2 regions of the Priestia sp. YIM B13486 genome follow, and region 1 is predicted to be linked to the other one. Evidence: predicted binding sites of a transcription regulator. Region 1 holds the regulator's gene; the other holds the start of a gene.

Region 1 (7,938 bases):
ACCCCACAACCATTTTCTTATCTCTATCATAAAACAAAAGACACCCTTCTGAATAGAGAGTGTCTGTCCAATTAACCATTATTTAATTTGGCCGTTCATTGCTTTCATCATTTGGTTAATTTTTTTCTGCGATGGTTTCATGCCCATTTGCATCATCATCATTTTTAACATTTGTTCATTAATTGGTGGATTTTTCTTCAGATAGCTCATCATATACTTACGAGCAATGAAAAATCCTAGCGCTATCCCAACAATTAATGCTAGAACACCAACTAGAATATACATTCCCATGGTATTACTTCCTCCTTCGTGTTGTCTAACTTACAGTGTACTAGACCATACGCTATTATACAATATTTCCGTTCCAATTTCCTTAAATAATTACACAAATTTTCTTGTTTTCACAGGCCTCAGCCAGCCGTATTCATCCGTTCCATAATTCACTGCTAAAAAACAAGGATCTAGCTTGCGTAATACTTCAAAAAAAGCTGTCTCAGCATCAACATTGCCATCTCCTTCAATTGTTATACAGCGATTCGTTAATTTTATAGATGCTCGACTTTTTTTATGAGGATATTCCAGCACAAACGTCTCTTGATGAGTAAAAAAATGAGGATAATGAGAAAACGCCTGAAGCAATTCTCGTTGAATAAATGAAATGGGCAGTTGGCGAGTAATGTAATGAACTTGTTTTTGTAAGTGCGTTTCCTGCAAGTGACGTTTCATTCTATATTCAATCAGCAGCTGATAAATGAGCTTTTCTCTTCGAAAATAGGATGATGCAACTTCTTCTTCCATTAAATATACTTCATACGTTCTCACGATTCATCCTCCCTTTCGGCTCGTTCTTTTTTGTACCATTATACCGAATGGTGTACGCAATGCTTGTCTATCGATGAAAAAATTCCTTTGTTTTTTTGTCGAAAAAAAGAGCAGACCACAGGAGTCTGCTCTTTCTTATGAAAAAGAATTATGCATTAAGCAAGCTTTTCACTTTTGCTACTACATTTTCAACTGTAAAACCAAATTCTTTCATGATTGTTTCACCAGGAGCAGATGCACCGAAGTGATTAATACCAAGAACTTGTCCTTCGTCTCCAACATAGCGTTCCCAGCCAAGTGTAGAAGCCATTTCAATACCTAAACGTTTTTTCACTGATTTAGGGATAACACTTTCTTTGTACTCAGCAGATTGCTCTTCGAAACGATCCCACGCAGGCATACTTACTACAGATACATCAATGCCTTCTGCAGCTAATGCTTTTTGTGCTTCTACTGCTAGGCTTACTTCAGAGCCTGTTGCAAGTATTAACGCATCCGCTTGGTCTTTACCAGCTTTAGATACAACATATGCACCTTTAGACACGCCTTCGTATGCATTTTCTTTTGTACCTTCAAGCGTTGGCAAGTTTTGACGAGTCAATACAAGCGCCGTTGGGCGGTCAGTTGACTCTAATGCTAAGCGCCATGCAGCAGCTGTTTCATTTGCATCTGCAGGACGAACCACTGAAAGACCTGGCATTGCACGAAGTGATGGCAATTGTTCAATTGGCTCATGTGTTGGGCCGTCTTCTCCAACTGCGATACTGTCATGTGTGAATACATATGTTACAGGAAGCTTCATTAAAGCTGCTAAGCGAATTGCTGGGCGAAGATAATCAGAGAATACAAAGAATGTTCCTCCGAATACTTTTACACCGCCGTGTAGAGCCATACCGTTTAATGCAGCTCCCATTGCAAATTCACGTACACCGAACCAGATATTACGTCCGCTGTAATCAGCTGCAGTGAAGTCTTCTGAACCTTTAATCATTGTTTTATTTGAGCCAGCTAAGTCAGCTGAACCGCCGAAGAATTGAGGTACAGCTTGTGCTACTGCGTTTAATACTTCTCCAGAAGAAGCACGGCTAGCTAGGCTTGAACCCGTTTCGTATGCTGGAAGCGTTTCTTCCCAGCCTTCCGGTAACTTTCCTTCTACTGCCAGTTCAAATTGACGACCTAGTTCAGGGTATTTTTCTTTATACTGTGCAAATACATCGTTCCATTCGTTTTCTTTCTTTTGGCCATCTTCAGCAATTGTAGCTTTGAAGTGAGCATACACTTCTTCTGGCACATAGAAATCTTCTTCAAATGTCCATGCATAAGCTTCTTTTGTTAATTTTGTTTCATCGGAACCTAATGGAGAACCGTGCACGCCAGAAGTACCCGCGTGGTTTGGAGAACCAAATCCGATTGTTGTTTTTACTTCAATTAGCGTCGGGCGTGTTAAATCGCCTTTTGCTTCTTCAATTGCGTTTGCAATCGCTGTCAAGTCATTGCCGTCTTCAACGCGGATTACTTGCCATCCGTAAGCTTTGAAACGATCTTCTACGTTCTCAGAGAACGAGCGATCTAAATCTCCGTCTAAAGAAATATCATTTGAATCGTATAAAACAACTAAACGTCCTAATTTTAAGTGTGCTGCTAATGAAGCTGCTTCAGCAGATACACCTTCCATTAAGTCTCCGTCACCACAAATACCATACGTAAAGTGGTCTACAATTTCTAAACCTTCTTTGTTGTATGTTTCAGCTAAATGACGTTCTGCCATTGCTTTACCAACAGCCATTGCAATACCTTGTCCTAGTGGACCAGTTGTTGCATCAACACCTGCTGTATGACCGAACTCTGGATGACCTGGTGTTTTACTTCCCCATTGACGGAAGTTTTTAAGGTCTTCAATTGATAAGTCATATCCAGCTAAATGAAGCAAGCTGTATAATAGTGCCGATCCGTGTCCTGCTGATAATACAAAGCGGTCACGGTTGAACCAGTTTGGATTCTTTGGATTGATGTTCATAAATTTTGTCCACAATGTATATGCCATTGGAGCAGCTCCCATTGGCATACCTGGGTGACCTGAATTTGCTTTTTCAATCGCATCGATTGATAAAGTACGAATTGTTGCAATCGAAAGATCTTCAATACGTTGTGTCATACTCTTCATTCCTTTCAAAACTATGTACATATGTTATCATACTAATGATTTGCTTATTTGTACAATACTTGAACCAAAAAATTTTCCACTTTTACAGTTTTTGTGTGCCTTATTAAAAATATACAAAAAACTAGAAGGAACACTCCCTCTAGTTTTACTAGAACGTCTTAGTGAAGACGCTTCTTTTTACTCTCTTTTAACTTCTTAGGCGTAACATCTTTACCTTCTTCGTCCACAACTTTAATCGTATGAAGGTGATTTGTCATAGATTGTCGGAAAACTTTTAAATATTCCTGACGTAGCTCTTGCTGTTCTTTCGCTTCAGATTCTGTCAGACCTTCAGCCTTTGCCTTTTTTGAAAGAGCATTAATACGAGCAAGTTTATCTTTTGATAGCATATAAAACCTATCTCCTTATAATCAATAATTAAAATTACCGAACCGTTCCGGCAACATGTAGTCATCTTACTAAATCTCTTTCGTTTTATCAAGAGATTGAGCATTCTCTTGGTATTCTTGATAGCGGCGATGTACCGTCGCTTTTGAAATATTATAGCCAAAACCTTTTAGCGTAACTGAAATTTCAGCAAAGGTTAAGCCGTTATGACGAAGACGGACAATTTCTTCAATTGGCGCTTCTTTTTTTTCTCTTCCCGAGTTAACTCCTTGATTTTTTAAATTTTGCTGCGGACGATAACCGTTTTCTACAGCTCTTTTCATTCCTCTTTTAATTTTAGCATTATGTAATTTCCGCTGATGCTCTTCCACTAAGCTAATAATATCTAACACCATTGAATCAGATTCTGAAAGCTGAAGCTGGCCTTGATGACTAATCGTATAGATGGTAGCATTTTCTTTATGAAAAGCATGAAGCAGCGCAATTCGAGCATTTCCTCTGCCTAATCGTGTTTCATCTTGAATAAGCAACACAGATATTTTTTCTTCTTTCATTGTATGAAGAACATCCAAAATACCCTCTCTGTCTACTTCATATCCGCTTGCTTTTTCCATTACGACTTTTTTTACGTCTAGATGGTGAAGAGCAGCAAGCTTTTTTAATTCTTCTTGCTGGCGCTGTAAAGATGTTTCTTGGGTTTTTTTATCCGTACTGACACGGCAATAAATAATGGCATCCACTTTTATCACGACCTTTTCGGCTTCTAACAATATTCAGGAACGGCCGTTACACACTACTGTTCAATTGCCACTTGATTATGTAACTCTTTTTTTAAAACAGGAATATATAATTTATCTCCAGGAGATAAAGACTGGGCAGTGTCTGAGTTTAAATCATTGACGTCTTCAACCCATTTGACAAATTCATTGGTGGTCAAATGATGGTGATTATGATACTTGTTGGACAATTCCCAAAGCGTATCTCCTTTTGTAATAGTAACCGTTGAATATTTGTCTAAATCTACTTTATCCGCTCCTAAAACCAGCGTCAATACATATGTAAGTGCAGCGATAACTGCAAAAAAAATAGCGTAATGTTTCATAGAATGTAAGAATTGTTGCATATTATGATCCCCCTGTCAGAATATATGTTCTTATTTTATTGAGAACATTTGTTTCTGTCAATGGAATTATTCGAACTTATGTTTGTATATTGACACATCACGTGGTATAATTCACCTAAAGAATAGCTAAAATCGAGGTGAAAAATATGAAGCTATCAAAACGTCAACAAGACATACTAGATTTTATTAAGCATGAAGTAAAATTAAAAGGTTATCCGCCTTCTGTTCGTGAGATTGGGGAAGCGGTAGGATTAGCCTCTAGCTCCACTGTACACGGGCATTTAGCTCGTTTAGAAAGCAAAGGGTTAATTCGCAGAGATCCGACAAAACCAAGAGCAATCGAAGTTCTTCAACTAGACGAAGTAAACATCCCTAAAAGCAATGTCATTAATGTTCCTGTTATCGGTAAAGTAACAGCGGGTCTGCCTATAACAGCTGTTGAAAATGTGGAAGAATATTTCCCTCTTCCAGATAAATTCGTTTCTCCAGATGATCATGTATTTATGCTTGAAATTATGGGAGAAAGTATGATTGAAGCAGGTATTCTAGATGGCGATATGGTAATCGTACGTCAGCAGCAAACAGCTAATAATGGAGATATTGTGGTCGCTATGACCGAAGACAACGAAGCAACGGTAAAACGTTTCTTTAAAGAAGAAAATTTCGTTCGTTTACAGCCTGAAAATTCAACGATGGCGCCTATTATTCTTCGCCACGTAACGATTTTAGGAAAAGTAACTGGTGTATATCGCACGATTCACTAATCAGACACTGTATGTAAAACCAACTAATGATGATGTTAGTTGGTTTTTTTACGTTTGTTTTCTAAAAAAATTGGCATATTATAAATGATACGTTGAATCATTGCAGGCAGGTAGAACGGTTTTTATAAAGCTTGTTTTACCTTTTACTTTCTACCTGCATTTCCTCGACTCTTACAAGGAAATACAACCGACCATAAGAAGGATGTAGTTTATGACCAATACACCAAGGAAAACAGAACCATTTCAAACCATTGTACCTACCAAAGCAATGAACATGTTTCTTTTTCCTTTTTCCTTTGACCGAAAAAATAAAGAGCAGCTTGTTCATGCGCTGAAAGCAAATTTGTTCGAGTTTTTCTCCATTCAAAACAAACATTTAGAAAAAGAATACTACGGAGAACAATATTACGTATCTCATGATAGCCTGGATCAATATTTTCTTCCTTACATTGAATGCATTCTATTCCCTGACTCGTGCGAAAAAGAAGGGTTGCTTCGATTTTCAAAAAAAATAGACCATGCCATTACGTTACACACTTCCTCCACCACCGTGTCTAGCAACGTGCTGTCTGTGGATGTTTTTTTATGTCCTTTTGAAATTGGCGTCATGACCATTCGCACTGAGATGAGCCATAATCATTACACCTATGATGATATTTTAGAGTTCATGAATCATTTTCGTGTATTAGAACCGAAGCTTGCTGAAGAGCATGGATCCACCATTACCTATGAACACCACCGCTATAGCAAAGTACAAGATTATATTTTTTCACAGCTCGCGCCATTTTTGAACGAACACATCAAGAAAGAAGCCACACGTGAACAGCATGTGGGGAGCCTTCCTTATTTTATCGATGAACGGATGTTTGTGTTAAGTTATGTAACGGTAAATCAAGAGCAAGAGATTAATTCCACAACTTTATTTCGTACTGGACAGCTAAATAGCTATATGCCTGACGGGAAAGCGTTTATTTCTGCACACAATCATGAGTATATTAAAACGTATAATACTAAACACGTGTATTCCAGATGGGCTCCTGAAACCTATTACGTCATAACAGACCATGTGTTTTCATGTATTTCTAAATCGACAGACTCTAAAACGGATCAGCTTTTGATGAATCATCTATTTGGCCAGCATTACTATAATTTATTTTTACATTTTTTCTATAAAATCGTGTTGCTAAAACTATCTTATGAGTATTCTCAGCTCACGTTTCATAAAAATTCAGAGGGCATTGAACGACTAATCCGCTCTATTACCGTGTTCTCAGGTAAATATTTATTTTTAGAAATTAGCTCTCGCACAGAAGGTCAAGAGTTTTCTGAGCTCTTTAAAAAAATCTTCCATATCAATTCTCTTTATCAAGAAGTCAAAGAAACTCTTGGTACTTTGTACCAAAATCAAGAGAAAATCGCAGCTAAGCGTCATAATTACTTATTATTAATTTTAACGATTTACACGGTTCTTTCCGGTATTTACGGAATGAATTTAGTTATTAGCAAACTAAAGGGAAATATCAATTGGGATAGTATGAAGCAGTTTTCTATCTTTGAATATATCGCTTTAATAGTAGCTCTATCAGGAATTCTGATCAGCATTAGTCTCGGAGTGAGTTCCCTATGGAATTTATTAAAAGATCGGTTTAAAACATAAAAGCTGTTCGCATCAGAAAACACATGATAAAAAAGAAGAGATTGAGACATAACTAAATCAAGCGAATCTATAGGGGAACAAATGGAATAAATAAGCTAGTAGGGATTGCTTGTTACACCGCTGTTGATTTCCGTGCAAGACTTCGCTTTCCGCGGGCGGCCGATGAGCCTCCTCGTCGCTTACGCTCCTGCGGGGTCTCACCTGTTCCGCTTTTCCCGCAGGAGTCTTCGTCTTGCCCTCCAATCAACTGCTGGAAGGAACTAAACAAATGAAACCTACGTTCACCATAAAAAAACGAACCACTAATCAAACATGATGATCAATGGTTCGTTTTTCACTTCGACTAAAATCCTTTTTTCCCAACCTCTTTTATCTATTACTAAATCACTGCCTACTCCGCTTACCCTTTTATCAAATGTTATGCTGCTGTTGTAATTTCAGAACAATCTAATATTATACTCTATAAGAAAAATATATACAAAATAATAAAATATGGTATCATAGGGTAGGAATTTTGTACCTTATCTTTGAAATAATTTGCAGGAGGTAATATGCTTAACTCATTTTTATCCAAAAGCCTGATCTTTTTATGTGTCATTATTCTCACATGGTCTCTATGGGGCAGTTACAGTGCGATGACAAATTCATTGGAATTAAAAGGCTTGGCTTTAAGTAATTCATTTATTATTGAAGGAATATTTTTCACTTTCCTTGTCATTTTTCTAATAGCAATTGCAAGTAGATACATGAACAAAACTGTTTTTTTTATTTCACTGATTGTTTTGACGTTAGGTATTCGACTAGCATGGATGCTTTCTGTTCAAACGCCTGTAAAATCTGACTTTCTTGTCATGTTAGATGCCGCGCGTAATATCGCAAAAGGAAATTACGAATTTAACCAAAGCGTTTATTTTACTACATGGGTATATCAGCTAGGCTTTTCATTCTATGAATCTGTTATTATTCGCTGTTTTGGAGATAATATTTTTATATTAAAATTGTTAAATATTTTTTATTCCAC
Region 2 (7,938 bases), on a different contig from region 1:
GCCTTCAGTCATTTGCTTTACTTGAGTCAATAAAGACTGAAGCGCTTCGTCTGTAATAGCAGGTCCTTGACCGTTAATTTCTGTTTCTTTTTCTGTTTTTAACTTTACGTTAATACGGGTATCTCCCTCAACTCTTGTAAAAGCTGTTTCGATATTCTCCGCTTTTAAGTAGTCTTCGATATAGGTTCCTGTAAAGCCGGCTACAAAACCGAGGGCTTTATTATCAACACCTAATCGTTTTAAAACGCGAGAGACGTTAATGCCTTTTCCTCCTGGAAACTTGGCTTCATTCGTTGTGCGGTTAAGCCCGCCTTCTTCGAATGCTGAAACATGTACTACGTAATCAACGGATGGGTTCAACGTACATGTATAAATCATGATTTCACAACCTTTATGTCTGTTTTGTTTGCATACTGTATAAGTACATCGCTAGGTACGTCATTTGTTATAATTTTTGCTTCATGTAAATCGGCTATTTTCGCAAAGCTTGTTTCAAAAAACTTAGTGGAATCTGATAAAATATAAGATTCTCTAGACAGCTTCATTGCCGTTTGCTTGATCAATGCTTCTTCTGGATCAGGAGTTGTATATCCATATTGATGATGAATCCCATTCGCTCCCATAAAGCACTTGTCAAAACGATATTGCTCAAGACTTAAAAGAGCTCCATTGCCAATTAAAGCGCCCGTTTTATGTTTAACAGATCCTCCAATTAAATAGAGGGTGATACCTTGTTCTAGCATCGGGTTTAAATGCATTAAACCATTTGTCACGACAACTACATCTTTTTGCTTTAAAAAAGGAATCATTTCATACGTTGTAGTTCCTGCATCTAAAAAAATACAGTCACCTTCATTTATAATGGAAGCCGCATACTCTGCAATGTTTCGTTTATCTTGAACATTTTTAGCAGATTTTTCGATAACGCTCAGTTCGATTCGTTTACTGCGAATAAGCGAAGCGCCACCATGAACACGTTTGAGCATTTGCTCTTCTTCTAGTTGACTTAAGTCTCTTCTAATGGTTGATTCCGAAGCGCCTGTAACTTCGATAAACTCTTGCACTTTTACAAGTTCTTTCTCTTTTAAAAGTTTTAAGATTAGTTGATGTCTTTCCGGCGTTAACATGTTCTAGCTCCTTTTTCAAAAAAGCGTTTTCATTTATTTCATGTACTTACTTTATCACGGTTTACATTCAAAATCAATCATAAAAAATCAAAAACATTCATTTTTTTAATTACAAAATAAAGTTTTTTGAATGAACAATTAGATTTGCATTTGGTTTAATAATAGTTCATACAAAAGGAAATATGCTGGTAATTCAAGAATTTGTCTACTTTTCTCATTATATGTAAAGGTTTTCTTCCACTCAATTAGTTATGACTGTTTTTGACTATTTCTTGACCGATTGAATTTTTCTGACTGAATCAGCCATAGCTTGTCCTGATTTCATAAAAGCCTACACACCAAAAAAGTTGTCCACCTTTTTGGACAACTCAAAGTGACCCATCATTTAAATAAAAACAGAAGCATATATAATATGGAAGCAAGGGCAGAAGAAATAGCTAAACTTGAGATAAAACGAACGAGTCTTTTTTTAATGAACTGCGTTAATTCGATTTCTCTTACTTGAGTTTTTTCATTTTGCATACAATAATCCCTTCTTTAATTAAAATTTCCTAGTAGCTAGAAGTTGCTACTCGCAGAATATGCTTTTATGTATTGTATGCATGCGTTAAAAAAAAGATACAAAACGAACAAAAAAGCTACTCTTAGCTAGAGTAGCTTTCATCTTTCCATACATCTGCTTCAATTACTGCATCCGCTCGAATCGAATATGTATAGCAAGGGCCTGTAACCATCAGCGTATTCGACTGCAGTGAGACTTTATCAATCGTCACTCGTTCATACCTTTGAATATGTCCTGCTTCATAGACGTGAAGCGTTACTGGATAATGCTCCGAGTAACTGTTCATAATGACATTTTCAATATGCTCAATCTTTTCTTTTTTTAACCCTAAAGGCTGCTTATGCGCATCGGGACTGTACATTTTCTTCATTTTCTCTAAATGCTCGGGCATTACTAACTTCGCATACTGTTTTAATTCATCTTGATACACGTTCATTCTCCCCCTTGACTCTTGCTTCTATTTTACCGAACGAACATTCTCATTGCAAAACTTTTTAATCAAAATAAAAGCAAACAATTCATTTTTTCATACTCCATAAAAACTGTCAAAAGATTTTATGTTAATAGCAGAAAATGATTTTTAAAAAAATAATAATATCCCATCTTTAATTCAGTCTCTAGAGTTGGTATAATACATTGTCATGACTGTGTTTTCGGAGCTTTTGATGATTGGAGGTAACGTTCATGATTAATAAAATAAAAGAAATTATCCTCATTATTCTAGGGAGCCTCATTTTCGCACTGGCCATTAATTACTTTGCTATTCCAAATGAATTAGCAGAAGGCGGCGTAACCGGTGTAACAATGATTACCTATTATGTATTAGGCTGGTCTCCGGGTATCACAAACTTTATATTAAACGGTTTGCTGGTACTGATCGGATACAAATTGCTTCATAAACGTGTGATTGTTTACACAATTATATGTATTATTTTCACTTCTCTATTCCTACATATAACTGAAGGACTGGGAAATCCTCTTGACGATACGCTACTGGGGGCTATTTTTGCTGGTATTTTAGCTGGTGTAGGACTCGGACTTGTGTTTAGAGGCGGCGGAACTTCCGGAGGCTCTGCAGTTATTGCCCGCTTAGCTAATCAATATCTAGACTGGAATATTAGCAAAACGATGCTGGCAATTGATTTATTAGTTGTAGCAAGCGCTTATTTTGTCATCGGTGGAGAAAAGACAATGTATACGGTTATTTCTCTTTACATCGGAACGAAGGTGCTTGATTATATTATTGAAGGACTCAACCCTCGCAAAGCAATCACTATTATTTCACACCGTTCAGTTGAAGTAGCCGAACAAGTCAATAAAAAGATGCAGCGCGGCGTCACTGTCTTTTCTGCTCATGGAAGCTATACAAAAGAAGCAAAAGACGTATTGTACGTAGTTGTGAACAAACAAGAACTGTTAGAATTAAAGCGTATTATTCATAAAGTCGACGAACAAGCTTTTGTGGTCGTACACGATGTACGCGACGTCTTTGGAGTAGGTTTTACCATTCCAAAAGCCAGTTGAAAACCCGCTGTAAAAAAGCGGGTTTTTTCTATTATATATGTTTGCGCTGAAAATACTGCAAACCTGCTGTTATAAGAAGAATAAACTTTCTTGTAACGACAATAAAAAACTCTGTAATGAAAAAGAAAAAAGCTAAAAGGCGACGCCTTTTAGCTTTTTTCTTTACACGTCCATTTAATTAACAAGCCGCAGTGCGTTAATCCTCCTCCAAACCCATAGAGAATAAGGAGGTCATTACCCTGTACTTTTCCTGTCATTATTCCTTCGTTTAAAGCAAGCGGAATAGAAGCTGAAGATGTATTTCCGCAGTATTGCACACTCGTTAACGTTTTATCCATTGAAACACCTGTTTTAGCACAAATAGCTTCAATCATTCGAAGGTTTGCACTGTGCGGAATAAACCAATTTACATCAGAAAGAGAAATGGAAGTATTCTTTAATAATGCTTCTACTCCTTTTGGAATCGTTCGAACAGCAAAGCGGTATACTTCACGCCCGTTTTGAACTAAATTCCCGCTCGAATTAATTTCTTTTCCTGAAAGAGTATTAGATAAGTTAGAACGATATAAATTCACCCCTCCGCTTCCGTCCGTTCCGTAGTGACATCCTAAGAAACTCGGATTATGCTCATCGTACTCTACAAGCATAGCTCCCGCTCCGTCACCAAACAGCACGCATGTGGCCCGGTCCGTATAATCTGTAATTTTCGACATGACTTCAGCACCAATAACTAAAATCTTTTTATGCAATCCCGACGTCACTAAGCCGTTCGCCACATGAAGGCCATATGTAAAACCGGCGCATGCGGCACTTAGATCAAATGCAGCAGCTTGATCAATATGAAAGTAATCTTGAATCTGACATGCTACGCTAGGAAAAAAGTGATCTGGCGTTGTTGTCGAAACAATAATTGCATCTACATCTTCTATTTCTACAGCATATCGGTTAAGCAAATTTTCAACGGCTCGAATGGCAAGCGTAGACGTGTATTCGCCTTCACCAGCAATTCGTCGTTCTTTCATTCCGGTACGCTGTACAATCCATTCGTCACTTGTATCAACCATTTCTTTTAAATGGTCGTTCGTTAATTTTTGCTTTGGTGTATATATCCCCATTCCTGTGATTCTAGCTTTTGATTGCATCATTTCTCCACCTCAAATCAGTTGATACTTAATTATAACACCTACTTTTAATATCTGGTACTAATTTATTGTTAGATAAAAAGCGCAAAGGCATACCCTTTACGCTTTTTTATTGGATATAAATTTTTCTATCCCTTACCTACTGCGTGCCTGATACTCTTTTTCTAAGTCAGAGAGTGTAAGTTCAAAAAGATGATGGTTTTCTTTTTTGTAAATCCCTTTTTTCAGTAACTTTTCAATGAGGTATTGTTTTCTTTGCCGCACCGCTGCTCGTAATAAATTTTCCATCTTTTCTCCTCCTATTATATTAATTTAAGAATAAAAAAAAGACTCCTAACACAGGTCAGAAGCCTTCGGTAATCCGGTCAGCACAGGAATGAAACTGTCAGATTTTCATAATTTTAAAAAGTACAAAGCTGCTGCTTTAGCAGCTTTAGACTTCTCATCGTCATACTCATACAACCTATAACTCAATTTTAATTCAAAAAATTCTAAATCTTTAACCGGAAAGAAAGTCAATTTTTCTTCGAATACGCACGTTTTCTATATTTAGTACGGTACTTGCTTGCCCCGCCGCCAAGCATTCGCTAGCTAGGCTGGCCCTTCAGTTTCTCTAAATACGTATTTAAATAGGCTTATTTGTGGCTTGCTACTTTGCTTTTAGCTAAAAAGCGGTTTTTTTCCGTGCTGTCCACTTGAGTAATTTGTCCGTCGTGAAGGGTAATTAGTACAGATCCATAGTTGATTTCAGTTAGTAATTTAACAATATAATCTAATTTTTCTTGTGTAATTGAAGCCATTTTATCATTCTCCTATTCATAGATAAATTTATATTTTAGTTGCAGTTGAATAAACAAAGCGAACAACATCTATAAGTACTTGTATAATGTGCAGAAGATAAATACATGGTAATCCTCCCCATATGTTCAGTTGAAGATTGAGATTTTAATGACCACAACCAATGTACAGAAAAGGCCCACACTAGTAGCGAACAAGTATGAGCCTTCGGTTGACCGATCAGCTTCTTTAGCATCCCAATTTTTTCAAAAGATTTATACTATCTATATTATTTACACTTTACCTATATGTCAAGTAGGGATTAAAAAAATAAATAGATATTATTAATTTTTTTTATATCTTTGACCTAATAAAAAAGACTCATCTGCATGAACTTACACAGACGAGTCTTTTTTAGCCCTAATTTTTTGGATAGGCAAGGTTACCGTAAAAATGCTTCCTTGTTCTTTTTTGCTTTCAACACGTATTGTGCCCTCATGCAACCGAACAATTTTTTTTGTAATGGCTAGACCGAGGCCGCTTCCTTTTAACGTTCTCGATTTATCTACTTTATAAAAGCTTTCAAAAATATATTTTTGATCTTCTTCGGCAATACCAATTCCATTATCCTTTATTTTCACGTCTATTTCTTCGTTTTTTAGAGAAATGGATATTTTCACAAATCCATTTTCAGGCGTATATTTAATAGCATTTGTTACTAAATTCAGCCAAACTTGCTCTAACAAATCTTTATCTGCTTCCATTTGAACATTGGATAAATCAAGGTCAATTTCTATATTCTTTTTTGTCCACTGAGGTTCTAAAGCCATGACCACATGCCTGATTTGTTCATCTAAACGGTATTGCTGCAGCATTAGCGTTTGATGTTCAGAGTCTAGAGAAGCAAGCTTTAGCAAATTGGAACTAAGCTGAGAAAGTCTTGTACTTTCTTTTTCAATAATCGTTAAATATTGTATCTTTTTATCTTCACTGACGATATCATCTTTAAGTGCCGCTGAAAAACCGCGAATAGAGGTCAGCGGTGATTGAATCTCATGCGAAACGCTAGCAATGAACTCTTGCCTCATCGTTTCTATTTTGTTTAATTCTTTAGTCATTTGATTAAAATTTTTAGTTAACAGACCGATTTCATCATTCGCTGCGTGCTCGACTTGCACATTGTATTCGCCTTGTCCGACAACTTTCATCGCTGTACTGAGACGCTTAATCGGTTTAATAATAATCATTGAAACATATGCAAATAATACAATACCCACTAATAAAATCGTAATAAGCTGGATATTTTGAACATCTTGAATAACTGAAAATTGCCGCTGTGGATGAGACTGAATAAATAGAGCATACGACCGTCCATTTTCTTTAAAAGGAAGGCCCACTACGTTTGGCTGTGGACGATCATCTTTTTCCTCGTTTAAATTAGAATAACGCTTCCCGTCTAATACTTGATCTACTTCTTTCGGTGTAATTGGAATAGGCGGTCCTGGCTGTCCTAATACTTTTTCTTCATGCTGATCATCAATAATAATAAACGAAAAATGAATGAATGATGAATTAGATAAAAACCTTGCAGCTTTGTCCGAGTCTTCTGCTCCGTACAAATCGATAAAATCTTCTCCCATCTTCACCATATCCTGACCTAATCGCATTTCGAGCTTCTGCTTGCTAAGAAATGTCGTGACGACAACGGTAATCACAACGCTCAATAAAATTGTAATGATGAACGACAGAACCAGCTTTACATAAATTGATTTCACGTTAACACCCTTCTGCTCTATAGCCTAGTCCGCGAATTGTTTTGATTTCCATACCGACGTTTTTCATATGATTAAGCCTCTCTCGCAGACGTTTTATGTGAACGTCTACCGTGCGCTCATCGCCTTCATAATCATATCCCCAAATTAATTGAATAAGCTGATCACGAGTAAAAATTTTCCCTGGAGAACTAACTAACGTGAACAGTAATTCAAACTCTTTTAACGGCAGCTGTTCGCTTGTTTCTCCTGCACTCATCTCTAATTTGGTACGGTCTAGTTTTATATTCCCCATATAGATTACATTGTTAGCTTCTACTCGGTATCTGCGTAAAAGAGCCTTTACACGAGCAACCATTTCCTGAGGATCAAAAGGCTTCACGACATAGTCGTCTGTTCCGATATCAAATCCTTTTAGCTTATCATGCGATTCGCCTCTAGCTGTTACCATTAAAACCGGTATATCAAAATACTCCTTAATTTCCTTTGTTAGTTCCCATCCGTCTTTAAATGGCATCATGATATCAACGACCGCTAGATCAATTCGAAACTCTTCCATTTTCGCCCACGCTTCTTCACCATCTGCTGCTTTTATAATTTTGAATCCTTGATTTTCTAAATATAATGATATCAGCTCTCGAATATGTTGATCATCATCTGCAACTAATATTTGAATCATACATGTCTCTCCCTATTCCTAAGTTTGTCCAGCTTTTACGCACAGTAAGCTCTCTGTTTATAGTAAACAGAGAGCCGCATAAGATCATACAATGATTTTATACTTCAAATATGAACTGAATATGAACAAACGGATTAACTCTTATTAGCTGAAGTTGTTTGCTCGTTCTTTTTCTATAATTCCCTCCAAATACGATAAAAACGTTTGACGTAAATCTCTGCGCTTTAACGCAACTTCTACCATCGCTTTCATATAGCCTACCTTATCTCCAATATCAAAGCGCTGTCCTTCCAGTTCAAGAGCAAACAATCGCTCTTTTTCACATACCACACGCAGTGCATCTGTTAATTGTAAT

The links. The regulator LexA, encoded in region 1, represses DNA repair genes until DNA is damaged. The targets are predictions, from matches to a motif close to CGAACATATGTTCG.
Region 2: a site for LexA is predicted at 2,156-2,169, ahead of ACFX4G_RS05995 (YolD-like family protein). Genes of this name have one in related genera too.

Annotation. Positions count from the first base shown of each region.
Region 1 covers NZ_JBHZOZ010000001.1:27,087-35,024, forward strand. Annotated here, with positions in the region: gene ACFX4G_RS00125 (YneF family protein) at 79-291, opposite strand; gene sirA (sporulation inhibitor of replication protein SirA) at 382-822, opposite strand; gene tkt (transketolase) at 971-2,977, opposite strand; gene ACFX4G_RS00140 (DUF896 domain-containing protein) at 3,145-3,375, opposite strand; gene ACFX4G_RS00145 (YneB family resolvase-like protein) at 3,445-4,113, opposite strand; gene yneA (cell division suppressor protein YneA) at 4,167-4,496, opposite strand; gene lexA (transcriptional repressor LexA) at 4,643-5,260, shown strand; gene ACFX4G_RS00160 (magnesium transporter CorA family protein) at 5,472-6,917, shown strand; gene ACFX4G_RS00165 (hypothetical protein) at 7,030-7,185, opposite strand; gene ACFX4G_RS00170 (glycosyltransferase family 39 protein) at 7,469-7,938, shown strand, end outside.
Region 2 covers NZ_JBHZOZ010000002.1:356,273-364,210, reverse strand. Annotated here, with positions in the region: gene pfkB (1-phosphofructokinase) at 1-378, opposite strand, end outside; gene ACFX4G_RS06005 (DeoR/GlpR family DNA-binding transcription regulator) at 375-1,127, opposite strand; gene ACFX4G_RS06000 (hypothetical protein) at 1,509-1,649, opposite strand; gene ACFX4G_RS05995 (YolD-like family protein) at 1,772-2,125, opposite strand; gene ACFX4G_RS05990 (YitT family protein) at 2,374-3,213, shown strand; gene ACFX4G_RS05985 (ketoacyl-ACP synthase III) at 3,363-4,358, opposite strand; gene ACFX4G_RS05980 (Fur-regulated basic protein FbpA) at 4,491-4,643, opposite strand; gene ACFX4G_RS05975 (YezD family protein) at 4,991-5,155, opposite strand; gene ACFX4G_RS05970 (sensor histidine kinase) at 5,528-6,907, opposite strand; gene ACFX4G_RS05965 (response regulator transcription factor) at 6,909-7,583, opposite strand; gene galU (UTP--glucose-1-phosphate uridylyltransferase GalU) at 7,728-7,938, opposite strand, start outside.